Regions from separate parts of the Halopseudomonas maritima genome, predicted to be linked through region 1. Evidence: predicted binding sites of a transcription regulator. Region 1 holds the regulator's gene; each other region holds the start of a gene.
The links. Region 1 encodes FliA, which starts transcription of late flagellar genes. Its sites were predicted from a motif close to CTAAAGTTTNNNNNNNNNNNGCCGNTAA; they were not measured.

Region 1 (8,080 bases):
CTGAGTGCGCCAACGCCCGGCCTGGATCAGGAGCTGAAAAAAACCCAAGAGCGCATCGTTGCAGCCCGGGCCGAGCTGGAAAGCGGTGAAATGGCGTCGCACGACCAGCCGCTGGTCAACCGTCAGCTGTTTGGTGAAAGTACCCGTCACGCTGCGCGCCAGGGCTCGGCTGAAGCACGTGAGCTGCTGGATCGTCTGATCCAGGAGCCGACCGAGCTGGCCAAGCCGGCGCCCGCTGCCAGTCGCCGTGCCCCTGATGCCGAGCAAACGCCCGCCGCTGATGTTGACAGCGTTGGCCTGAGTGCCATGCGCGCCGAGCTGGCGGGCCTGCGCGAGATGCTGGAGTCTCAGCTGGGCGGTTTGGCCTGGGGCCAGCTCAACCAGCAAAAGCCCAAGCAGGCAGGTCTGTGGCGTCGCCTGACCCAGATGGGTCTGCCGGCGGAGATCTGCCAGGGGCTGCTGCGTCAGGTTTCTGACGTGAGTGATGTGCGCCAGGCTTGGCGCATGCTGCTGGCGCACCTGGCGCATCGCGTCCCTGTGTTGCGTGAAGAACCCATTGATGCTGGCGGTGTGATTGCCCTGGTTGGCCCCACTGGCGCCGGCAAAACCACCACCCTGGGCAAGCTCGCTGCCCGCTATGTGTTGAAGCACGGCAGCCAGCACGTTGCGCTGGTAACCATGGATACCTACCGCATCGGTGCCCACGAGCAACTGCGCACTCTGGGGCGTATTCTGAACGTGCCGGTCAAGGTGGTAGACGACAAGCAGAATCTCAGCGACGTGCTGGCTGACTTTGCCGGCAAGCGCCTGGTATTGATCGATACCGCCGGCCTGCAGGCCAATGATCCTTATCTGCGTGGCCAGCTCGATGCGTTGGCAGAGCAAGGCCGCCAGGTGCGCAACCTGCTGGTGCTGGCGGCGACCAGCCAGCACCGGGTGATGAAGGCGGCGTACCACAATTACAAATCCTGTGGCCTGTCCGGTTGTATTCTGACCAAGGTGGATGAGGCCGCGACGCTGGGTGAATCGCTGGGGCTGGCTATGGAGCAAGGTTTGCCGGTAGCCTATCTGGCAGATGGCCAGCGAATCCCGGATGATCTGAGCAAGGCTGTCGGCCACCAACTGGTCAGTCGCGCGGTCAGCATGGCGGGTAACGAAGCACCGGCCGATCAGGCCATGGCGGACGTGTTTGCCGGTATGATGCATACCCAGCGAGCAGGCTAAGTATTCAACAAACAAGGTATCCAGCGCAGATGGGCAGCAATCACCCGGTTCAGGTAATCGCAGTCACCGGCGGCAAAGGCGGCATCGGCAAGACCAATGTGTCAGTCAACCTCAGTCTGGCGCTGGCCGACATGGGGCGGCGCGTGGTGTTGCTCGATGCTGACCTTGGCCTGGCCAACGTCGACGTGTTGCTCGGCCTCAAGCCCAAGGCGACGCTGGCCGATGTGCTTGAAGGCCAGTGCGACCTGCGTGACGTCATGGTCAACGGCCCAGGCGGCATCCGTGTCGTGCCCGCTGCATCCGGTGCGGCCAACATGGTCAGCCTGAGTGCGCAGCAGCACGCGGGCCTGATCCAGGCGTTCAGCGAAATCGGCGACAATATCGACGTGCTGATTGTCGACACCGCCGCCGGTATCGGCGATTCGGTCGTCAGCTTTGTGCGTGCTGCGCAAGAAGCGCTTGTCGTGGTCTGTGACGAGCCCACCTCGATTACCGACGCATACGCGCTGATCAAGCTGCTTAATCGTGACTACGGCATGACCCGTTTCCGCGTGTTGGCCAACATGGTCGGCACACCGCAGGAAGGGCGCATGGTGTTTGCTAAGCTGGCCAAGGTGACTGATCGCTTTTTGGATGTCGCCCTGCAGTACGTTGGCGCTGTCCCCTTTGACGAGGCGGTGCGCAAGTCTGTCCAGAAGCAACGCGCGGTGTTCGAGGCCTTTCCGCGCAGCAAGGCCTCGTTGGCGATTCGGGCAATTGCCCAAAAGGTGGATGCCTGGCCACTACCGGCCAATCCCCGCGGTCACCTAGAGTTCTTTGTCGAGCGCCTGGTGCAGCCGGCAGGAACCGGTCTATGACGGCACAGGTTGGCAGATTGAACATGTATACACGCGCTCAGGGCTCGGCAGAGCAGCAGGATCGCCTGGTCGAGCAGTATGCCCCGCTGGTTAAACGTATTGCCTACCACTTGCTTGGACGCTTGCCCTCCAGCGTCCAGGTTGAAGACTTGATGCAGGCCGGCATGATCGGCCTGCTGGAAGCCTCCCGCAAATTCGATTTTGGCAAAGGCGCCAGTTTTGAAACCTACGCTGGTATCCGTATTCGCGGCGCCATGCTCGATGAGGTGCGCAAGGGCGATTGGGCCCCCCGTTCGGTGCATCGCAATACCCGCATGGTCAGCGATGCAATGCGCGCTGTGGAGGCGCGACTGGGGCGTGACGCTAAAGATCACGAGGTTGCCGCCGAATTGGAGATGAGTCTGGAAGAGTATTACGCCATTCTCAGCGACACCGCCGGCAGCAAGCTGTTCAGTTTTGACGACCTGCTGGAAGCCGGTGCTCCGGCAGATGTGCAGGGCGATGAGGAGCCGTTGAGCGGCTTGCAAGACGAGCGTTTTCGCGCGGCGCTGGTAGAGGCAATCGACGGCCTGCCCGAGCGCGAGCGGTTGCTGCTGTCGTTGTACTACGACGAAGAGCTGAACCTCAAGGAGATCGGGGCGGTGCTGGGCGTCAGCGAATCGCGGGTCAGTCAGTTGCACAGTCAGTGCGCGGCGCGCCTGCGGACGAAGCTGACAAACTGGCGAAATGATTGATTTTGTCGCCAACATCCGGACAATGCTCGGATTGCCCGACTGGCAAAAGGCCGGCAGGGTGCGGTAACGGCACATAAGAAGGGCGCGTCCGAACAGGCAGTTGGCAGCAGTTTCCTGTTCAGAGCATCTTTCTACGGCTTGTGTGGCCATTGGCAATGGGTATCTGGGAGTGCAGGCCTGCACTTTTCCTGGTTTGTACGGAGGTCGACTTGGACAAGAATATGAAAATTCTCATCGTTGATGATTTTTCGACGATGAGGCGCATCATCAAGAACCTGTTGCGCGACCTTGGGTTTACCAACACGGCTGAAGCCGACGACGGCAGCACCGCGTTGCCGATGCTGCAGAGCGGCAACTTCGACTTTCTGGTGACCGACTGGAACATGCCCGGTATGAGCGGCATCGATCTGCTGCGCGCGGTGCGCGCTGACGAACGTCTCAAGCACCTGCCTGTGCTGATGGTGACGGCCGAAGCCAAGCGCGACCAGATCATCGAGGCGGCTCAGGCTGGCGTGAACGGCTACGTGGTCAAACCTTTCACTGCGCAAGCGCTGAAAGAAAAGATCGAGAAGATTTTCGAGCGGGTGCAGCCCAAATAACATCCAGCCGGGGTACAGGTTATGGCTTTGAGCAAGGATCCCGGTCAGGCAACTGCCCAGGAATTCGAACATTCACTCAAGGACAACGCGCGCCAGCTGGTGGACCACCTTGAGAGCGGCGATTTTGCCGAGGCGTTGCTGGTTATCCACGCCATCAATCAGGCGCGTGATCGTGGTTTGTATCATGAGGTTGGCCAGCTGACCCGCGCGCTGCACAACGCCATTGTCAATTTTCAGATCGACACCACCCATGCCTTGGGCGGTGACAATGAGTCTTCCAAGATTTCCGATGCCTCCGACCGCCTGGACTATGTTGTCCAACTGACCGACAAGGCAGCCAATCGCACCATGGACCTGGTAGAAACCAGCGCCCCCAAGGTCTCTGAGCTGGGCCAGCAGGCCAGTGCGTTGAAGGCTGACTGGCAGCGCTTGCAGCGGCGTGAAATGGCGGCCGACGAATTTCGCGATCTGTATCGTCGTGTCGGCGAGTTTCTCGATCGCACTGAGAGCGTCAGTAGCGATGTCTCCTCCGATCTGAACGACATTGTCATGGCGCAGGATTACCAGGACCTGACCGGTCAGGTGATCAAGCGCGTTATCACCCTGGTGCATGATGTTGAGCAAAGCCTAGTCAGCCTGGTACGTATGGCCGGTCAGGTGGATCGGATCACTGGCATCAGTCACGTTGATCTTGGCGAGACAAAAAAAACCTCTTCCAGGGGTGAAGGTCCGCAGATTCATGCCGATAAAAGAGAAGACGTTGTTTCCGGCCAGGACGAAGTTGATGACCTCCTGTCCAGTCTGGGTTTCTGACTCCTGCCGCAACCGCCGTATCCTCAGCCGGCGCCGTCCGGCTGGCGGGGGTGAAATCAGGTGCCTGCCGAGCCGCAACGTTCAATAACAACGGTGTGCGTAGCACGCAAGTACGGGTGGCGCCAAACCGTTTACCGATAACACGCCCGAGGGGAGTGGGTGCATGAGTTTCGAAGCGGATGAAGAGATTCTCCAGGACTTTCTGGTCGAGGCCGGGGAGATTCTCGAGCAATTATCCGAACAGTTGGTTGAGCTGGAAAACCGGCCCGACGACATGGATCTGCTCAATGCCATCTTCCGCGGCTTTCACACCGTCAAGGGCGGCGCCGGCTTTCTGCAGCTCGATGCTCTGGTAGCGTGCTGTCACATTGCGGAAAACGTATTCGATATCCTGCGCAAGGGCGAACGCGCCGTTACCTCCGAGCTGATGGATGTGGTGCTACAGGCGCTGGATACCGTCAACAGCATGTTCGATCAGGTTCGTGAACGTCAGGAGCCGACCCCCGCAGATCCTGCCTTGCTTGATGCGCTGTCGCGGTTGGCGCAGCCTGCATCGGCTGACGAAGCGGCTGCTGAGCCCGAGCCTGAAGCTGCAGCAGTCGCATCCGAGGTTGTCGAGGCAGCGGCGGTGGCGACGCCAGCGGCTGCTGATAACGGCGACATCACCGACGACGAGTTTGAGCAGCTGCTAGACGCGCTCCATGGCGATGGCGGCAGCCCCTCTGCGGCGCCGGCGGCAGCCGCAGCGACCGCGGCGACCGCGGGCAGTGATGATATTACCGATGACGAGTTCGAAGCGCTGCTGGATCAGTTGCACGGCAGCGGCAACGCGCCCGCCGCGGTCAGCAGCCCTGCGCCTGCGGAGTCGGCGTCTGACGACATCAGCGACGACGAGTTTGAGGCGCTGCTGGACGAGCTGCATGGCAAGGGCTCGGCGCCCGGCCAGCAGAGCGCGGGTCCTGCTGCTGCGCCAGAGGCGACAGACGCAGATGCATCGGATCACATTACCGATGACGAATTTGAAGCGCTGCTGGATCAGCTGCATGGCAAGGGTAGTGCGCCGGGCGCTGTGGCTGCCGCTGGCACGCCAGCCAAGCCGACGCCAGCTGCGCCACCCGCTGCCAAACCTGAACCCAGCAAACCGGCGCCAACACCTCAATCGATGGCCAAGGCGCCTGCTCCGCCAGCGCCGTCAGCGAGCAAGCCAGCCGCGGAGGCGCCCGCCGCCGATACCACGGTGCGTGTAGATACCGCCCGGCTGGACGAAATCATGAACATGGTTGGCGAGCTGGTGCTGGTGCGTAACCGCCTGGTCCGCCTGGGCGTGGCCAGCGGCGATGAAGAGCTGGGCAAGGCGGTGGCCAATCTGGATGTGGTGACCGCCGACCTGCAGATGTCGGTCATGAAGACCCGCATGCAGCCGATCAAGAAGGTATTCGGCCGCTTCCCCCGGGTGGTACGTGACCTGGCGCGTAACCTGAAGAAAGAAATCAACCTTGAGCTGATCGGTGAAGAGACCGACCTGGACAAAAACCTGGTCGAAGCGCTTGCCGATCCGCTGGTGCACCTGGTGCGTAACTCGGTTGACCACGGCATTGAACTGCCGGCTGAGCGCGAAGCCTCCGGCAAGCCGCGCACCGGTAAGGTCGTGCTGTCGGCCCAGCAAGAAGGTGATCACATCCTGCTGACCATTGTCGATGACGGCAAGGGCATGGACCCTGAGGTGCTGCGCACCAAAGCAGTCGAGAAGGGCATGATGGAGAAGGACGCGGCCGATCGCCTGAGCGACAGCGAGTGCTTCAACCTTATCCTGGCCCCCGGCTTTTCCACCAAGACCGAAATCTCCGACGTGTCGGGCCGTGGTGTGGGCATGGACGTGGTCAAAACCAAGATTTCCCAGCTCAACGGCACCATCAATATCGAGTCGACCAAGGGGCAGGGCTCGCGCATTGCCATCAAGGTCCCGCTGACGCTCGCCATCATGCCGACGCTGATGGTCATGCTGGCCGATCAAGCCTTTGCCCTGCCGTTGGTCAGCGTGAACGAGATCTACAGCCTGGACCTGTCGCGTACCAATGTGGTGGACGGCCAGGAAGTCATCATCGTGCGTGAAAAGGCGCTGCCGCTGTTCTACCTCAAGCACTGGCTGATGCCGGGTGTCGAGGATACCAGCGACCATTCCGCCGCCAGTGTGGTGATCGTGTCGGTCGGCACCCAACGGGTTGGCTTTGTTGTCGACCAGCTGGTTGGTCAGGAAGAGGTGGTGATCAAGCCGCTGGGGCGCATGCTGCAGGGTACCGCTGGCATGGCCGGCGCCACCATCACCGGCGACGGACGCATTGCGCTGATTCTGGATATCCCCAGCCTGCTCAAGCGCTACGCGCGACGCATGTGATAGCCTGAGCTAGGCGCCACAGAGCGGCGCCGTCGATTTTTTTACTTCATGTGCAGGATGCAGTTCGGGAGAGGGTATGGCGGTTAAGGTGCTGGTGGTCGATGATTCGGGTTTCTTTCGCCGCCGGGTGACTGAGATCCTGGCAGGTGACCCGCAGATTCAGGTGGTGGGTACGGCCACCAATGGGCGCGAGGCCATCGAGCAGACTCTGGCGCTGCACCCTGACGTAATCACCATGGATTACGAAATGCCGATCATGGATGGCATCGAAGCCGTCCGCCAGATCATGCAGCGCTGTCCTACACCGGTCATCATGTTCTCCTCCCTGACCTATGAGGGGGCTCGCGTTAGTCTTGATGCACTGGACGCCGGCGCCGCTGACTATCTGCCGAAGAACTTTGAGGATATCTCGCGCAACCCGGATAAGGTGCGTCAATTGCTGTGCGAACGCGTTCAGGCGCTGGCGCGCACCAACCGGCGCTCCCTGGGGCTTGGCAGCAGCGTGCCCGCAGGGCCGCCCGCCAGTAGCCTGAGCGCTCCGGCGCGCAGCATCGGCGGCCATGCAACAGCCGCAGCGCCGCGCCCTGCTGCGGCTCCTACCACGCCAGCGAAAACCAGCCCGGCGCCGCGTAAGCGCAGCTACAAGCTGGTAGCCATTGGTACCTCAACCGGCGGCCCGGTGGCGTTGCAGAAAGTTCTCACCCAGTTGCCAGCGAACTTCCCGGCACCCTTGTTGCTGGTTCAGCACATGCCGGCTGCTTTCACCAAGGCGTTTGCCGAGCGCCTGGACAAACTCTGCCGGATTTCTGTCAAGGAGGCCGAAGACGGTGACACCCTGCGTCCTGGTCGTGCCTTGCTGGCGCCCGGCGGCAAGCAGATGATGGTGGATTCACGCGGTGTGGTGCGCATCTTGCCGGGCGATGAGCGCCTAAACTACAAGCCCTGCGTGGATGTGACCTTTGGCTCGGCCGCCAAGGCCTTCCAGGACAAGGTGCTGGCAATTGTGCTGACTGGTATGGGGGCTGATGGCCGGGAAGGGGCACGGCTGCTCAAGCAGTCCGGCAGCGCAGTCTGGGCGCAGGACGAGGCCAGTTGCGTAATCTACGGTATGCCGATGGCAGTGGCCAAGGCCAATCTGGCCGACGGCATCTACCCGCTGGATGATATCGGCCGTTACCTGGCAGAGATCGGCTGATGGATATCCTCAGCATCATCGGTGTCATTCTGGCGTTTGTCGCCATTATTGGAGGCAATTACCTGGAGGGCGGCCATGCAAGCGCCCTGCTGAATGGGCCGGCGGCGCTGATTGTCATTGGCGGTACGCTGGGGGCGGCCTTCATCCAGACCCCGCTGACAGTGTTCAAGCGCGCGCTGGTGATCTTTCGCTGGATTATCTTTCCGCCGCCCAATCGCATGCGCGAAGGCATTGGCCAGATCATCAACTGGAGCACCATCGCA
Region 2 (8,080 bases), 1.1 Mb from region 1:
CCCACGCTTTCGATGCTCAGCCCCAGTGCCTGCCCGTAGGGCGTCAGGCTGTAGACCAACTGCTCACGGCCCCAGGCCATGTCGTCATCGGTGCTGACTACGCCCTCGATGCTGGCCAGCGCGACCGACAGTGCGTCGGCCGCCTCTTTGAGCTGCTGCGGGTCGGCGCCGGTCAGGCGGATGTCGACGTCCTTGCCGGGCGGGCCGCTTTGCTGTTCGGTGATGTTGATGCGGTCGACACCGGGCGGCGTCTGGATTCGGCTCTGCCACTCGCGGATGAATGCCAGGTTGCGCACGTCCCGGTGATCGGGTGACACCAGCTCGACCAGAATCGAGCCCAGGTTGTCCCCCCGCCGCGCCACGCCGTCATCACCGATGACCTCGCCTTCGCGGGTCAGGGCGGTGAGAATCAGCTCGCCGCCGAGGGCTTGCTCGGTCTCATCCAGGGTCTGCTCCAGGTGGCGCATGAAGCTGACCATGCTGTCGCGCGGCGTGCCTGCCACGAAGCTGGCGTTGGCGTACAGCACCTGCGGCTCCGGAGTGGGGAAGAAGCTGAACCCGATACGGCCGCTGCCGAGCAGGCCGGCGGTGACAATAACGCTGACCAGTGCGCAGGCCAGGGTGGTGCCGCGCTGCTGCAGCGCGTTTTGTGACAGGCGGCGGAATGGCCCTTCGCGGAACTGGTCGAAGCGTCGGTCGAAGGCATGACGCACGCTATCCACCCGCTCGCTCAGGTTGGCCAGCTTGCCCGGTACGCGCACGCTGGTCGGACGGAAGGCGCCCCGCAGGTGGTGCGGCAGCACCACAAAGCACTCAAGCAACGAGGCGATGAGGACGCAGATCATCACTACCGGGATGTCGCCCAGGATGTTGCCGAAAATGCCGCCGACCATCAGCAGCGGCATAAAGGCGGCGATGGTGGTCAGCGAGGAGGCGACCACCGGCCAGAGCATGCGCTTGGCGGCGCCCTCGGAGGCGCGTTCGGACGCTTCGCCACTGCGGTGGTGGGCATCGGCGTCTTCGCCTACCACGATGGCATCGTCAACGATCACCCCCAGCGCCATGATCAGGGCAAACAGCGAGATCATGTTGATCGAGCCGCCGATGAACCAGAACACCGCCATCGCTGCCATGAAGGCGGTGGGGATGCCAACGGAGACCCAGAGCGCGACCCGCGCCGGCAGGAACAGGTACAGCAGGATAAGCACCAGCACCAGGCCGCTAAGACCGTTGTTGACCAGCAGGCGGATGCGGTCGTCGATTAACTGCCAGGCCTGATCGTAAACGTGAATATTCAGCTGTGGCGGCAGGGTGGGGCGCACCTCTTGCAGCCAGTCATTGAGTATCTGCGCCGACTCCAGCGAGTCGCCGTCTTCGCTGCGTTGCAGCGCCAGCTCGACCGCCGGCTGTCCGTCGTAGCGCAGCAGTACCTGATTGCGGCGCGGTTCCTGGCGGATATCGGCGATATCGCCGAGGCGCAGATGGCTTTCGCCGCCGGGGTGCAGCGGAATGTTGGCAAAGCCCTGCGGGTCCCGGCGCTGGCCGATGGCACGCAGTTCACGGGCCGAGTCCTGTTCGCCGGCCTGGCCGGCCGGCAGGTCGCGTGACTCGGCATTGACCCGGTCGGCGAGCTGATTCAGCGACAGGCCCAAGCGCTGCAGCTCGGCGTTGGGCACCTCGATGCTGACCTGCTGCTCGGGCAGCCCGCCGACCACGATACGTTCGATCCCGTGGTCCAGCAGGTCGTCCTCAAGCCGGTTGGCCATGGTGCGCAGTTCGTGTGGCTCAAAGGGGCCATACAGCAGCAGCGTGGCGATAGGGTCGTAGTGGGCGACGCGCACCACCTCGGGCTTCTCGGCCGCCGCAGGCAGGTTACGGAATTCGTCCACCTGCTGGCGCGCATCGTCCAGCGCGATGATCGGGTCGGTGCCCTCGCGGAATTCCAGGGTGATACTGGAGACGCCCTGGGCCGAGGTGGAGGTCATGCTTTTGAGGTTTTGCAGGCTGCGCAGGCGCTGTTCCAGCGGAATGGTGATGGCCTGCTCCACGTCCTCGGCGGCTGCACCGTTCCAGATCACCCGCACGGTCACAAAGTCGAGAGCAAAGGTCGGAAAGAACTGGATGTTCATGCGCGACAGACCCAGCACGCCGCCCATCAGCATGACCAGCATCAGCAGGTTGGCGGCAACCTTGTGGCGAACAAAAAAGCCCAGCGGCCCACTGTTCATTGCGCCGGCTCCGGCTCAGTGCTGTCGACCTTGAGGCCGGAGATGGCATTGGGCAGGTGCGTTATCACGATGGGCATGCCGCTTTGCAGCTGGCTGGAGCGCACCAGCACTCGGCGTTGCCCGCTGGCGTCGCGGGTTTCACCAACCTGCTCTACGGCAATAGCCTGCAGCCGGCCGTCGTTCAGGGTGTACACCGTGTTGTTGCCATAGAGCGCGCTGTAGGGCAGGGCGACGCTGTCGTCGCGGCTTGGCCGCGCGACGCTGATGGCCATGAGGTTGCCCAGGCGCAGGTCGACACGGGGGTTCTCGACCCGGAACAGCGCCTCGATACCGCTGGCGTCGGCCTGCCCGGCGATGCGCGTCAGGGTCAGCTCAAGGGGTGGCTGCACATCCAGGCTGCGGGCTTCGAGCTGCTGGCCTTCGTTCAGCGCGTTGATAAAGTCCTGGCTGTGAATCTGCGGTACCAGCGCGCGCAGCTCCATGCCGTCCAGCGGATAGAAGTCCAGCAGCGACGCATTGGCGCCTACCTGGTCGCCGACCGCTACCTGAACACTGCCGACTACGCCATCAAAGGGGGCGACAAAGCGGCTGCGCTCGGCGTCGCGCAGGGTGCTGTCGAGTGCCGCTTCGGCGCGCTCCACGCGTGCCTGCTGGGCGGCCAGGCGGGAGGGGTGAACGGTCAGGCTGCGCTTGCGGTTGGCGACGGTCAGCGCGGCGCGGTCGAGCACGTCCTGGGCATTGTCCAGCTCCACCGCAGGCACCATCTGTCGCTCGACCAGCTGCTGCATGCGCTCCAGCGCCTTGCGCGCGTTCTCTTCCAGGCGCTGTTCCATGCGCAGCGCCTGCTGGTCGGCGTCGTTGGCCAGCTTTTCACTCTCCAGCTGCGCCTTGGCATCGGCCAGCTCGGCGCGTGCCTGGGCGATCCGCGGTTGAATGTCGGCGTCATCCAGGGCAATCAGCAGCTCGCCCTGTTTGACGCTGGCGCCGTCGTTCGCCGGCAGGGCGGCAATGCGCCCGGCCAGCGGGGCGACCACGGTGAAGCGGCGTGGCGATTCGAGCTGGCCGTACAGCGTCAGCCGAGGCTGGAAGGCATCCGGACTGATGGTCTCGGTGGCGACACGCCAGGCACGCTCCTGTGAGCCAACCGGCTCGGGCTGGTCGCGGGTAACACGCAGGATAATGAAGATGACAATCCCGACCAGAACGATCACTGCGGGCGTAAGACGTTTGCGCATGGCTGGTTCTCAGTTTCCGAGCCTGTATGGGTTGGCTTGCCTGTATAGCCTGTGCTGCGAACAGCCGCAATAGCTGCCTGTGCCTGAGCGCTGACTCTGGGGCAGGTTTGTCTCTATGGTGAACCATATACGCAATGGATAGGCGTTTTCCTTCGCGCGCTTTCCGGCTACCGTCAGCGGACAACAACAATTCGTCCCGGAGAGCGCCGGGGCGCGGTTTGGAGGCGTGCTGTGACTACTCAACGGCGTTGGCTGAAGTCGTACCCAGAGGACATCAACTGGGAGCTGGACCACACTGCCGAGGCGGTGCCGGCTCTGCTGGACGCAGCGGTGGCGGAGTTTCCGGATAACCCGGCCATCGACTTTTTCGGTAACAAAATGCGTTATCGCGAGCTGGGCGAGAAAGTTGCCCAGTTTGCCCGCGGCCTGCAGCAGATTGGCGTAGGCCCCGGTGTGCACGTGGGGTTGTACCTGCCCAACTGCCCGCATTACTTCATTGCGTTTCTCGGTGTGTTGCGCGCCGGCGGTGTGGTGGTCAACTACTCGCCGCTGGATGCCGAACGCACCCTGGAGCACAAGATCGAGGACAGCCAGACCGACGTCATGGTCACCCTCGGCCTTGAAGCCTTCTATCCGCGCATGGTCAGTCTGATGGCGCGCACGCGCCTGCGTCACCTGGTCATCGGCGAGCTGACCGAGTTTTGTCAGCAGCCCAGTGATGAGCAGCGTCAGCTGCTGGGGCCGCAGGCCCAGGTCAACTGGGGGGCGGACTGCAGCCGCTTTGCTGAGCTGCTGGACAACGATGGCGACTATCAGCGTCACCCGCTCGATAACCCGGCGGACGCGCTGGCAGTGCTGCAATACACCGGCGGCACCACCGGCGTGCCCAAGGGTGCGATTCTGACCCACGGCAATATCACAGCGTCCTGCGCGCAGCTGCGGGAGGTGCTCAATTCGGCCATCGTGCCGGGCCAGGAGCGCGTGCTGGCGGTGCTGCCGCCGTTCCATATCTATGCGTTGATGGTCAACATGATTTTCGGTCTGCGCGCCGCTGCCGAGCTGTACCTGCATCCGCGCTTTGATGTGCCGACGGTGCTGCGCGAGATCAGCCAGAGCCGGATTACCACCTTCCCGGGCGTGCCGACCATGTTCATCGGTCTGCTGGCCCATCCGCAGACCGCCGAACACGACCTGACCTCGCTGAAAATGTGTAACTCCGGCGGTGCCCCGTTGCCGGTGGAGGTCCAGCAGCAATACATGGCGCGCTCTGGCTGTGCGTTGCGTGAAGGCTGGGGCATGACCGAGACCACCACCAGCGGCACCTTTAACCCGCGTGATGCCGCGCCTCGTCCGGGCTCCTGCGGTATCCCCGTACCCGGCGCGGAGATCCGCATTCTGCCGCTGGATGGCAGCGAAACCGAGCTGCCGGCCGGTGAACGTGGCGAGGTGTGCATCAAGGGGCCCAATATCACGGCGGGCTACTGGAAGCGGCCTGACGCCACGGCCGAGGCGATGACCAGCGAGGGTTTCCTGCGCACCGGGGATATCGGCTACATGGACGAGGATGGCTATGTTTTCATCGTCGATCGCACCAAGGACATGATCTTGTGCAGCGGTTACAACGTGTACCCGCGCACCATTGAAGAGGCGATCTACGAGTACCCGGGGGTCGAGGAGGTGTCTGTGATCGGCGTGGCCGATGCCTACCGCGGGCAGGCGCCCAAGGCCTTTATCAAGCTGAAGGCGGGTGCCGAGACGTTTGACTTCGAGACCTTGCAGGCCTTCTTGTCGTCACGGCTGGGTAAGCACGAGCGACTGGCCGCGATGGAGATTCGCCCTGAGTTGCCCAAGACGCCGGTCGGCAAGCTGTCCAAGAAGGAGCTTTACGAGGAAGAGCGTCAGCGCCAGGCGAGCGCCGCGAGTGCGGCGACCGCCTGAGCTGAGACAGACGCGCTGATCAGGCCGACAGACGCCCGGTCAGCGTACCCAGCTCGCCAGACAGCTCGTGCAGTGTCTGGCTGGCGCGGGAGGTGCTGTCGACTTCTTTCTGGTTGGCCGCAGCAATATCGGTGATTTCGGTAATGTTGCGGCTGATGTCCTCGGCCACGCTGGTCTGCTCGTCGGCGGCGGTAGAAATCTGCCGGTTCATGTCGCGTACCGCCTCGATGGCCTGGGTGATCTGCTGCAGACGCTCGCCGGCCTGGTTGACCTGCTGCATGCTGTTTTCGCTTTGCGCCTGACCGCTGGCGATGGCCTTGACCGCTTCGCCGGCGCCGGTCTGCACATCGTTGATGATCTGCTGGATTTCCGAGGTCGACTCGGCGGTGCGCTGGGCCAGGGTGCGTACCTCGTCGGCCACCACGGCAAAGCCCCGGCCTGCCTCGCCTGCGCGGGCGGCTTCAATGGCCGCATTGAGGGCCAGCAGGTTGGTCTGCTCGGCAATCCCCTGAATCACATCCAGCACCTTGCCAATACGCGTACTGTCGCCTTCCAGGCGCTGAATCACGTCGGTGGTGTGGTTGATCTGTTGCAGCATTGCCTGCATGGCCGCAATGGTCTGCTGCATCACGGCGGCGCTCTGCTGGGCGTTGTTGTCGGCGTCGTCGGCGGCATGGGCCGCTTCGGCGGCGTGCTGCGCGACCTGTACGGCGGACGCTGACATTTCCTGCATCGCGGTGGCCACCTGGTCGGTGCGCGAGAACTGGTCGCGGCTGCCCTGGGCCATACGGGTGGCAATGGTGTTCAGCTCGCCGCTGGCGCGATCCAGCTCGCCGGTACTGCGCTTGAGCTGGCCAAAGGTGCTCTCAAGAAAGTCGCGTAGCTGGTTGGCGGCGCGGGCCAGGGTGCCCAGCTCGTCGTGGCGGTGGCTGTTGACCGGCTGGCCGAGGCGGCCCTGGCTCAGTTGCTCAATCTGCCGTATCAGGTGGGTGATCGGGTTGACCAGGCGACGCTCCACCAGCCACTGGCTCAGTACGCCGATCAGGACGGCGGCGACACAGAGGCTGACCAGCCCGATCCACATGGCGCTGTTAGCGGCCTGGTGAATCTGTGTGCTTTGTGCCTGCGCCTGCTGATTGAGGCGCACGGCAAGATCACTCAGGTGCTCGCTGAAGTCCCGGTCAATGCCGCGCGCGGCCTGATCGCCCGCAGTGGGGTCCATGCCGGCAGATTCAAAGGCTCGCAGGCTAGTGCGGTAGGCGGTGCCAAGCGCCTGGTGCTCCTGCACCAGCTGACGGGCCTCGGCCTGCTGGGCGCTGTCGATGTCCAGTGCGGCGATGGCCTGCAGGGTGGTCTGCACGTCTGCCTCGGCCTGTTTAAACTGGTTCCAGTACTTGCTGCGATCGGCGTTGTCGCTGCCGCGCAACAGCACGTTCTTCCATTCCTGCACCTGGGTCTTGAACTCCAGGTTGGCGCGGTTGATCAGGCTCGCGCTGGCTAGCGGACGGTCCAGCAGCCCCTGATAATTACGGACGCTGCCGGCCAGCGTCAGGGTGATGATGAGGGCAACCAGCAGCATCAGAGCGAGGCTGCCGAGCATGAGCGCCAGTGTTTGCTGGCGCAGGGAGCGGTTGATGGCCATGTTCGTACCTTTGGGGGTGCGTACCGGATGGTCCTTCATGCCGGAGGGTGAGGGGTGTTGGCAGCGGCACCGGGCGGGTGGCGAGTCTGAATGCTCGCCCGTCGCGCCAGGGTGCGTTGAGCTGTGCCGGTATTATCGGCTTTGCGCGGAAAATCTGAATCTTTTTGTCACGACTGCGTATGGGCGATGCTGTCACCGTGCGGGCCTTTCATTGATAATGGGCGCCGTTTTTCATTTTGCACAGGAATCTGAACATGCTGTTGGCACTTGCCGCCGTTATTGCCGGTTTGGCTCTGTTGGTGTGGAGCGCAGATCGCTTCGTGGATGGCGCGTCAGCGACGGCGACCCACGCCGGCATGCCGCCGCTGCTGATCGGTATGCTGATCATCGGCTTTGGCACCTCCGCGCCGGAAATGGTGGTCTCGGCGCTGGCCGCCGGGCAGGGCAATCCGGGGCTCGCGCTGGGCAACGCCTATGGTTCGAACATCACCAATATCGCATTGATCATCGGTCTGGTGGCGATCATCAGCCCGATCAAGGTGCACTCCCAGGTGCTGCGCAAGGAGTTGCCGATTCTGCTGGGCGTGACCCTGCTGGCCGGCTATCAGTTGCTGGACGGCAGCCTGTCGCGCAACGATGCCTGGGTGTTGCTGGGGGCGTTCTTCCTGCTGATGGGCTGGTCCATCGTTGAGGGTATGCGCAGCAAGGACGATGCCCTTTCCGGAGAGTACGCCGAGGAAGTGGCCAGCCACGCCATGCCACTGAACAAGGCGCTGTTCTGGCTGATTTTGGGGCTGGTGCTGCTGATTGCCAGCTCGCGTCTGCTGGTCTGGGGCGCTGTCTATATCGCCGAAGGGCTGGGTGTCAGTGACCTGATCATCGGTTTGACTATTGTGGCGATTGGCACCTCGCTGCCGGAGCTGGCCTCATCGCTGGCCGCGATTCGCCGCAACGAGCACGATCTGGCGCTGGGTAACGTGATTGGCTCGGGCCTGTTCAACACCCTCGCGGTGGTGGGTATCGCCGCCGGTATCGCG
Region 3 (8,080 bases), 160 kb from region 1:
CCTTTCTGCCGTCCTTTGTGTTTGTGCTGGGCGGTGCGCCGTTGATTGAGGCAACCCGCGGTGAGCTGGGCTTTAGCGCGCCTTTAACAGCGGTCAGTGCAGCCGTGGTGGGGGTGATTCTGAATCTGGCGTTGTTCTTTGCCTGGCACGTTTTCATGCCCCAGGGCGTGGGCCCTGACTGGTTGGCTTTGGGCATTGCCGTGGTGGCGGCGACCTTGGTGTTCTGGCGCGGCTGGACGGCCCTGCAGACCCTGCTGCTGTGTGGCGCAGCAGGTCTGCTGTTGGGCGTCGTCGGCTGGCTGCCCTGAGTCTCTGGCAGGTCTGGTTCAGGCCGCGCTGGGGGCCGCCGGGCCGCCGAGGCGGTTGAGCAGGCTGCGCAGCAGCACACCGTACAGCGGCAGGAACAGCAACAGGCTGATGATCAGCTTGATGACGTAATCCACGGTGGCAATCTCAACCCAATGCTCGGCCATGAAGGGGTTGCTGCTGTGCCAGAAGGCCACTGAGAAAAACGCGAAGGTGTCGGCCAGGTTGCCGAGCACGGTCGACAGGCTCGGCGCAATCCACCAGGCTTTGATGCGGCGCAGACGATCAAACACCTGGATATCCAGCAGTTGGCCCAGTACATAGGCTACGAAGCTGGCCAGCGAGATGCGCAGCACAAACTCGTTGAACGACAGCAGTGCGTCGATGCCCCGGTAGCTGCCTTCCTGAAATACCACCGACACGACGTAGGAAGCCACCAGCGCCGGCAGCATGACGCGCGCGATGACGCGGCGAGCGGCCTGTTTGCCGAGCAGGCGAACGGTCAGGTCGGTAGCCAGGAAAATGAACGGAAAGCTGAAGGCGCCCCATGTGGTGTGGTAGCCGAACAGGGTGATCGGCAACTGCACCAGATAGTTGCTGGCGATGATGATAGCGATGTGAAAACTGATCAGCAGTGCAAGCGCGCGGCGCTGCATGCCGGACGTAAGTGCGGTCATGGTCTGTCCTTTTTACGATTCGGACCGGTTGGTCCGCCGTTTTGTCAAATGGGGTGAGGGAACCCATGTCGTTCGGTATGAACGGCGCGCAATTCTACCGATATTGCGGCAATTGACCAGTGAATTTGCGTGCTTCCGACTGGCGGGCCCAAGGCGGGCTCGCCGCTCGGTAGGCGATTATCTGGCTGCTTCGTACAGCGCCTGTACCTGAGGAGCCGCCGCCTGCAGTGCCTGAATTCGGCCGGCAGAGGAGGGGTGGGTGCTCATGAACGCTGGCGGTTCGCCCTGAGAGGCCGCCTGCATCTTCTGCCAGAGGCTGACGGCGGCTTTCGGGTCGTAGCCGGCGCGGGCTGCCAGTTCCAGACCGATCAGGTCGGCCTCGCTTTCGTTTGAACGGCTGTTGGGCAAGGTCAGACCGTACTGCACGGCCATCTGAGCCGCCTGGTTGCCGCCTTCACCCAAGCCCAGCAGGGCGCTTGCCAGTTGCGTGCCCATTTGCGTTGCGTAGGCGCGGGAAATGGCCTCGCGGCCGTGCTCACGCAGAGCATGGGCGATCTCGTGGCCCATGATCTGGGCAATTTCGGCATCGGTTAGCTCCAGCTGGTCGATGATGCCGGAGTAGAAAAGGATCTTGCCGCCAGGGGCACAGCTAGCGTTGAGCTGGTCGTTCTTGATCAGGTTTACTTCCCAATCCCAGTTGCTGGCGTCCGGCCTGAAGTGTGGCACCTCGTTGATCAGCTTGGCCGCAATGCTGTTGAGCCGGCGTACGGTGGTGGCGTTGGTATTGAGTAGCCCCTGTTTTTTGGCTTCGGCCAAGGTCTCCTGATAAGACTCGGCCGCCATCTGGTTGACCTCATCAGATGACAGGCCACTCATCATGTACTGGGTTCGACTAACCCCAACGTTACCACCCTGGGTGGTCTGAACGCTCTGGCAGCCAACCAGCGCAACAAGTGGTAGGCAGAGAAGGAAACGCAGTCGCATGGCAGATACTTCCTTGGTGTCTGGAGAAACAGGGACCGGACGGCTGCGCTGCGTTACTACAGCGGGTGTGGCGCCGGTGACGTCAAAAGGGTAACAGACCCGGGCGGACTGTTGAAAAACTACCTGTGTTGTCATGGTCACGTTTTACGCAGCGCGGCTCAGTGCTGCCCGGCGTTGGTCGGCGGCATCCTGAATGCTGTCACCTACCGCCTGTACAGCTTCACCGACGCCGGCCACGGTATTGCAGCCGGTCAGTGACGGCTCTGGAGGTTGGACCGCAGTAAATAGCTAAAGTATTCACAACACTGCAGATTTTTCCTCGCTGGCCGATACCCCCCTTGAAGCGGTATCTTTTCACGCCCTGCTGTCCAGAATAGAGGTATTTCATGAAATTCAGGTCCATTCAGCTGTCGATCGCCGTTCTGGCCGGCGCCTGCCTGTTTATTGCGGTTGGGGTGATGACCCTGTATTCGCTCTATTCTGCCGAGCGCAACCAGGCGTTGGTGCACGAGCGCAGCCATGGACTGGCCGAAAACCTGATTGAGGATCGCCTGATGGCGATTGCTCGTGGCCAGCAGGCGCGTATCCAGCAGCGGCTGGAGTACCCGTTGACCGTGGCGGCCCAGTTGGCCCAGCTCAACAGTCTGCTCGGGCAAATTCAGGGCGATGGTATGCCGGCGCTGATGATGGGGCGTGAAGAAATGACCCGGGTCATCCGCATGACGCTGGAGCAGAACACCTCGCTGTGGGATGCCTACGTGGGCTGGGAGCCCAACTCGCTGGACAACCTGGACAGCTTTTTCGTTGGTATTGAAAGCGACGGCTACGATGGTACTGGGCGCTACATGCCGATCTGGTATCGCAATGATGACGGCAGCCTGGCGATCGAACCGCTCGGCAACATGGAGAGTAATGACCTGCTGGAAAACGGTGTGCGTGCCGGCGAGTACTACCTGTGCCCGCGCGAGACGCTGAAGGCCTGTGTGATTGAGCCCGCCCCCTATGAAGTGGGCGGACGCACCGTATTGCTGTCGTCATTCACCGTGCCCATCATCGCAGACGGTGAGTTTATGGGGGTCGCGGGCGCGGACTTGTCGATGGATTTTCTGCAGCAGCTGCTGCAGCGCAACAACCAGGATCTCTACGATGGTGCAGGACAGCAGGTGCTGGTCAGCGCTGCTGGTCGTCTGGTCGCTTACACCGGAGATGACGCGCAACCCGGCGACCCTGCCGATCGGGTGCTGAGTGCGGCGCAGCTGGAGCGTTTGAACGGTCTGAGTGATGAGCCGACGTACCTGCTTGACGAGGCGGCCGGGCGCATTGAGCTGAGCATGCCGGTGTCGCTCGGGGAAACTGAAACGCGCTGGGCATTGTTGATCAGCCTGCCACTCGATGTCGCCATGGCGGGCTTTAACCAGATGGAGTCCGAGCTGAATGACCAGCGCCAGGCCAACACCCTGTGGTTGGCCCTGATCGGGCTGCTGGTCGCGGTAGCCGGCGTGGTGGTTATGGTGCTGGTAGGGTATGGCCTGGCGCGCCCGGCGCGGGCGCTGGTCGCCATGCTGGACGACATCGCCAAGGGAGACGGTGATCTGACCAAGCGTCTGGAGGTTGACCGCGAGGATGAGCTGGGCGCCATCGCTCGCGGCTTCAATGCGTTTCTCGACAAGTTGCAGGGCATGATTCGTGAGGTGGTGGGCTCGGTGCAGCAGGTGACCGATGCCTCTGAGCACACGGCCGATATCGCCATGCGTACCAACGATGGTGTGCAGCGTCAGCTCAGCGAGATTGACCTGGTCGCTACCGCTGTGACCGAGATGACGGCGACTGCGCAGGATGTGGCGCGTAACGCCTCGCAGGCCGCCAGTGCCGCTCACAACGCCGATGGCTCGGCCAGCCATGGTCGTGAGGTGGTCAAGGCAACCTCTGAGGCCATTCAGAGCCTGTCGCAGGATATCCAGCGTGCGGTAGACAGCGTGCAAGCGCTGGCCCGTGACAGCGAGAACATCACCGGCATCCTCGACACCATCCGCGGCATCGCCGAACAAACCAATCTGCTGGCGCTGAATGCGGCCATCGAGGCGGCGCGGGCCGGCGAGCAGGGCCGTGGTTTTGCGGTGGTGGCCGATGAGGTCCGCAACCTGGCGCAGAAAACGCAAAACTCGACGGCCGAGATTCAGGCCATGATCGAGCAGTTGCAAAATGGCACCCGTGACACCGTCAAGGTCATGGAGCAAAGCCGTAACCGCACCGAGCAAAGCGTGCTGCAGGCCGAGGAGGCTGACGCGGCGCTGACGTCTATCACGCAGGCAGTGTCGGTAATCAATGATATGAACAATCAGATTGCCAGTGCAGCCGAGCAGCAGAGCGCGGTGGCCGAGGATATCAATCGCAACGTCACCACCATTGATACCGTGGCCAAGGCGGTGGCCAAGGGAGCTGATGAAGCCTCGCAGGCCAGTGGCTCACTGACCAAGCTGGCTGAGCATCAGCGTCGCCTGATTAATCAGTTCAAAGTTTGAGCAGGGCCGCTCGGGTTGCAGCAATGCGGCCCGGCGGTGGTCGGGTTGCTTACGGCGGGGTTGACCGGGTAGATCATCTCGATGCGCCCCTCGGCGTTCAGCAGCAAAGGTTGCAAGGCGCTGACGGCGGTGCGCTCGGCCAGCCAGATCGCCTGCTCGCCGCTGTTCAGTGCGGCGGGCATGCGGTCACCCAAGCGGCTGGCCAGCCCCTTGGCGGGTACGGTGATCAGCGCGCAGCTGTCCCAGAACTGCCCATCATCGAGTTGGTATCTCTCCCACAGGCCCGCCAGCGCCAGACCGCCTTCCTTTCGACGTAGATACCAGGGCTGCTTGCGGGCGCCCTGCCGCAGCCAGAGAAAGTAGCCGTCGACTGGGATCAGACAGCGCCGTTGGGCGAATGCCTGGCGGAACATCGGTTTCTCATGCAGGTATTCGGCGCGCGCAGAAAAGCTCGCGCGGCTGAGGTCGGTGAGCCAACCCGGAGTCAAATTCCACAGCGCCTGCACGCACTCCATCTGCCCGGCCTGTTTGCGCAGGATCAGCGCTGGCTTGCCCGGTGCCAGATTCCAGTTGGGTTTCCAGTCGGCGGGCAGTTGGCTATGGGGCGGGCTGAACTGGGCCAGACGCCCGCTCATGCTTGTGGCTCCCCGGCGCCTTGCCACTCATCTTCATCATTCAGCGGGCTGGCGCTAAGGTAGTCGTGAATCAGTTGCTGGCTGCGCAGCAGGTCGTCATCCTCGACCCAGAGCCCAAGCAGGTCGTGTACCGGCAGGTCGCCGATCGCCCCTTGCAGGTAACCGCCGCTGATGTGGCTGCGAATGTGATGGGCTGCCAGCATGCCCGATAGCAGGTTGGCTTCGGCAAGATCGGCCGGGCTGTAAACGCGCTGCATGCTTAGTCCTGTTCCCGGCGCAGGTCGATGTGCACTTCGTCGCTGTGTTCGTCGATCCACAGATTGACCAATATCGGCTGACAGCAGACCTGACAGTCTTCGACATAGGATTGCGCGCCGCCGGTCAGGTCCAGCAACAGGGTGATGGGCTCGCCGCAGTGGGGGCAAGCGAGGTTGGCTTCTTCCAGCGCCTGCACTGTGAATACTCCATACATTCGGGGTGTGACACAAAGTGTAGCTGCATCGTCAATCTGGCGAAACCGCAGTCACCGACGCATAATGCGCGGCTGACGACAAGACTCAGAGGGTGACATGAGCGAGTTCGAGGGTATACGCCCCTACAACGATGCCGAAGTGCCGGCCGTGCTGCAACGGCTGCTGGCCGACCAGGAACTGATGCGCATGCTGGCGGCTTATCGCCTGCCACGCTTCAATCGCCTGCTGCCGGGGCTCAGTCGACGCCTGGTGCAGGTGGCATTGCGTCGCGAGGCGCGTGGTGTGGCAACGGTGGATGATCTGCAGCAGCGGCTTGAACCCTATCTTGATCGTCTGATCGAAAACAGCACGCTGGACGTCACTTACAGCGGTCTGGACCAGCTCAGTCCGACGCAGTCGCACCTGTTTATTGCCAATCACCGCGATATCGTGATGGACCCGGCGTTCGTCAACTACGCGCTTTACCACGCCGGCCACCCGACGCCGCGTATCGCCATTGGCGACAACCTGCTGCAACGTCCGTTTGTCAGCGACCTGATGCGTCTGAACAAGAGCTTTATCGTGCATCGCTCGTTGACCGGGCGGCGCGAGAAGCTGCAGGCCTACCAGAACCTGTCTGCCTATATCAGCCACTCTATCGCCGAAGGTGAGTCCATCTGGATTGCCCAAGCCGAAGGGCGTGCCAAGGACGGGCTGGATGAGACCGACTCGGCAATCATCAAAATGTTCTGCATGAGCCGCAAGAGTGAGCCGTTCGACGAGGTGATTGCCTCGCTGAATATGGTGCCAGTGTCCATTTCCTACGAATGGGACCCGTGCGACGGCATGAAGGCTCGCGAGCTTGAACAGCGTGCTCGCACCGGCGCCTATGCCAAGGAGGCCGGAGAGGACGATCGCTCCATCGCCATGGGGCTGACCGGTTACAAGGGGAGGGTGCACGTGGCCTTCGGTACGCCGTTACCGGCGGGCATGGCCGATGCGCGAGCGGTAGTGGCCGAGGTCGATCGGCAGGTGCTTGGTAACTATCGCCTGTATGCGGCCAACTACCTGGCCTTTGAGCAACAAGAGACCTTGCCGCCGGCGCTGGCTGGTTGGCGAGACGGTTTCTCTGCGCTGGAACTGGCGCAGGAGCAACAGCGCTTCACCGCACGGCTGGACGCGCTTCCCGAGGCGCTGCGGCCGTTCTGGCTACTGCAGTATGCCAACCCGGTGCGCAGCCACCTGCGGGTGCTGGGACAGGACTGAAGGTCAGAACTGGGTACTGGTCAGCGTCAGTAATGTGGCTAACCCAAGGCAGAGGCCGCCTACACTGTAAAACAGGCGGTTGACGCGCTGATCGCGGTTTTGGCCAAGGTCGCTTTCACTGGGCGGCAGAGTGGCCAAGCGCTGACGACCCAGACTGCTGCGCAGTTGGGTGGCAATCCACAACCAGCTGCCATTGACCGCAAAGAACAGGGCGAGGGCGTTGAGCACCAGCGCCGGGTTTTCCAGGTAATACAGCCAGGCTGCCTGTAGTGGGAACACGGCAGTACCTCCGGTGTCTCGGATTCGGGCAACCAACTGGTTTTTGTAGTTTTACAGGTTACGACGAAACGCAAATAGGGAATGACGTGGCGCTGGGTGTTTCAGAGCGCCGGTTCATAAGCGCGGCCGATGTTATGCCAGGGCGCGATTGATTTCGACCCGAATTGATCATTTTCCGATCAATGGTTGTCAAAGCAAAGTAGCGGTATCGGTTTCCGGCCGTGGTGCCTTTTTCGCGGCGCTGCAGGTCGACTTCAGCGAGGTGGGTGAGATGAAAAAGCAGTCTGTTGCAATCGTGGTGTTGGGTGCGCTGCTGGCGCTGGGTGGTTGTGCGTCGTCGCTGACTGGCGATGTTTATAGTCGTGAGGATGCACGCACGCCACAGACGGTCCGCATGGGCACCGTTGAGTCGGTGCGCCTGGTGCAGATCGAAGGCACCAAAACCATCATCGGTCCGGCTGCCGGTGCCGCGATTGGCGGCGTGGCTGGTAGCACCGTCGGTGGCGGGCGCGGTAGCACCGTCGCGGCTATCGTAGGTGCTCTGGCCGGTGGTATGGCTGGCGCCGCGGCCGAGGAAGGCATCACGCGCACGCAGGGCGTGGAAATTACTGTCAACGAAGACGGCGGCTACACCCGCGCCTACGTGCAGGAAGCGGTGGAGGGGGTGAGCTTTGCGCCGGGCGAGCGTGTTCGTATCATGACGGTCAATGGTCAGTCCCGGGTGGTGAAGTAGCCTTGCCAAGCGGCAGCGCGCATGGCCCGCGCTGTCCTGCAGGCCCGGTAGACTACGCATTTTGTAACGGATTCAGCGGCTTGCGTTGATCGGGGACAGGGCCTTGCCTCTATAATGGCCTGCGCTATTTACGCGCGGGCCATTGTTTTGGGAGTGGGCTTGCCTGTGATAGCCGCATTGGCCATTAACGGAGTAAGTCCCGCATGACCTTGGCGCTGATCGTCAT

Region 2: the regulator FliA is predicted to act here: its motif matches at 7,176-7,203, upstream of HV822_RS10275 (methyl-accepting chemotaxis protein).
Region 3: the regulator FliA is predicted to act here: its motif matches at 2,273-2,300, upstream of HV822_RS14470 (methyl-accepting chemotaxis protein).

Annotation. Positions count from the first base shown of each region.
Region 1 is NZ_CP079801.1:3,292,458-3,300,537, forward strand. Features, by position in the region: gene flhF (flagellar biosynthesis protein FlhF) at 1-1,224, shown strand, start outside; gene fleN (flagellar synthesis regulator FleN) at 1,254-2,081, shown strand; gene HV822_RS15310 (RNA polymerase sigma factor FliA) at 2,078-2,815, shown strand; gene HV822_RS15315 (chemotaxis response regulator CheY) at 3,037-3,414, shown strand; gene HV822_RS15320 (protein phosphatase CheZ) at 3,442-4,227, shown strand; gene HV822_RS15325 (chemotaxis protein CheA) at 4,391-6,622, shown strand; gene HV822_RS15330 (protein-glutamate methylesterase/protein-glutamine glutaminase) at 6,699-7,817, shown strand; gene HV822_RS15335 (flagellar motor protein) at 7,817-8,080, shown strand, end outside.
Region 2 is NZ_CP079801.1:2,227,336-2,235,415, forward strand. Features, by position in the region: gene HV822_RS10260 (efflux RND transporter permease subunit) at 1-2,228, opposite strand, end outside; gene HV822_RS10265 (efflux RND transporter periplasmic adaptor subunit) at 2,225-3,463, opposite strand; gene HV822_RS10270 (long-chain-fatty-acid--CoA ligase) at 3,695-5,401, shown strand; gene HV822_RS10275 (methyl-accepting chemotaxis protein) at 5,421-7,043, opposite strand; gene HV822_RS10280 (calcium/sodium antiporter) at 7,298-8,080, shown strand, end outside.
Region 3 is NZ_CP079801.1:3,129,253-3,137,332, forward strand. Features, by position in the region: gene chrA (chromate efflux transporter) at 1-308, shown strand, start outside; gene HV822_RS14455 (7-cyano-7-deazaguanine/7-aminomethyl-7-deazaguanine transporter) at 327-983, opposite strand; gene HV822_RS14460 (M48 family metallopeptidase) at 1,161-1,967, opposite strand; gene HV822_RS14465 (hypothetical protein) at 2,079-2,225, shown strand; gene HV822_RS14470 (methyl-accepting chemotaxis protein) at 2,354-4,489, shown strand; gene HV822_RS14475 (SOS response-associated peptidase) at 4,474-5,124, opposite strand; gene HV822_RS14480 (putative signal transducing protein) at 5,121-5,381, opposite strand; gene HV822_RS14485 (CPXCG motif-containing cysteine-rich protein) at 5,384-5,578, opposite strand; gene HV822_RS14490 (1-acyl-sn-glycerol-3-phosphate acyltransferase) at 5,694-6,842, shown strand; gene HV822_RS14495 (hypothetical protein) at 6,846-7,121, opposite strand; gene HV822_RS14500 (outer membrane lipoprotein) at 7,393-7,854, shown strand; gene HV822_RS14505 (monovalent cation/H+ antiporter subunit A) at 8,058-8,080, shown strand, end outside.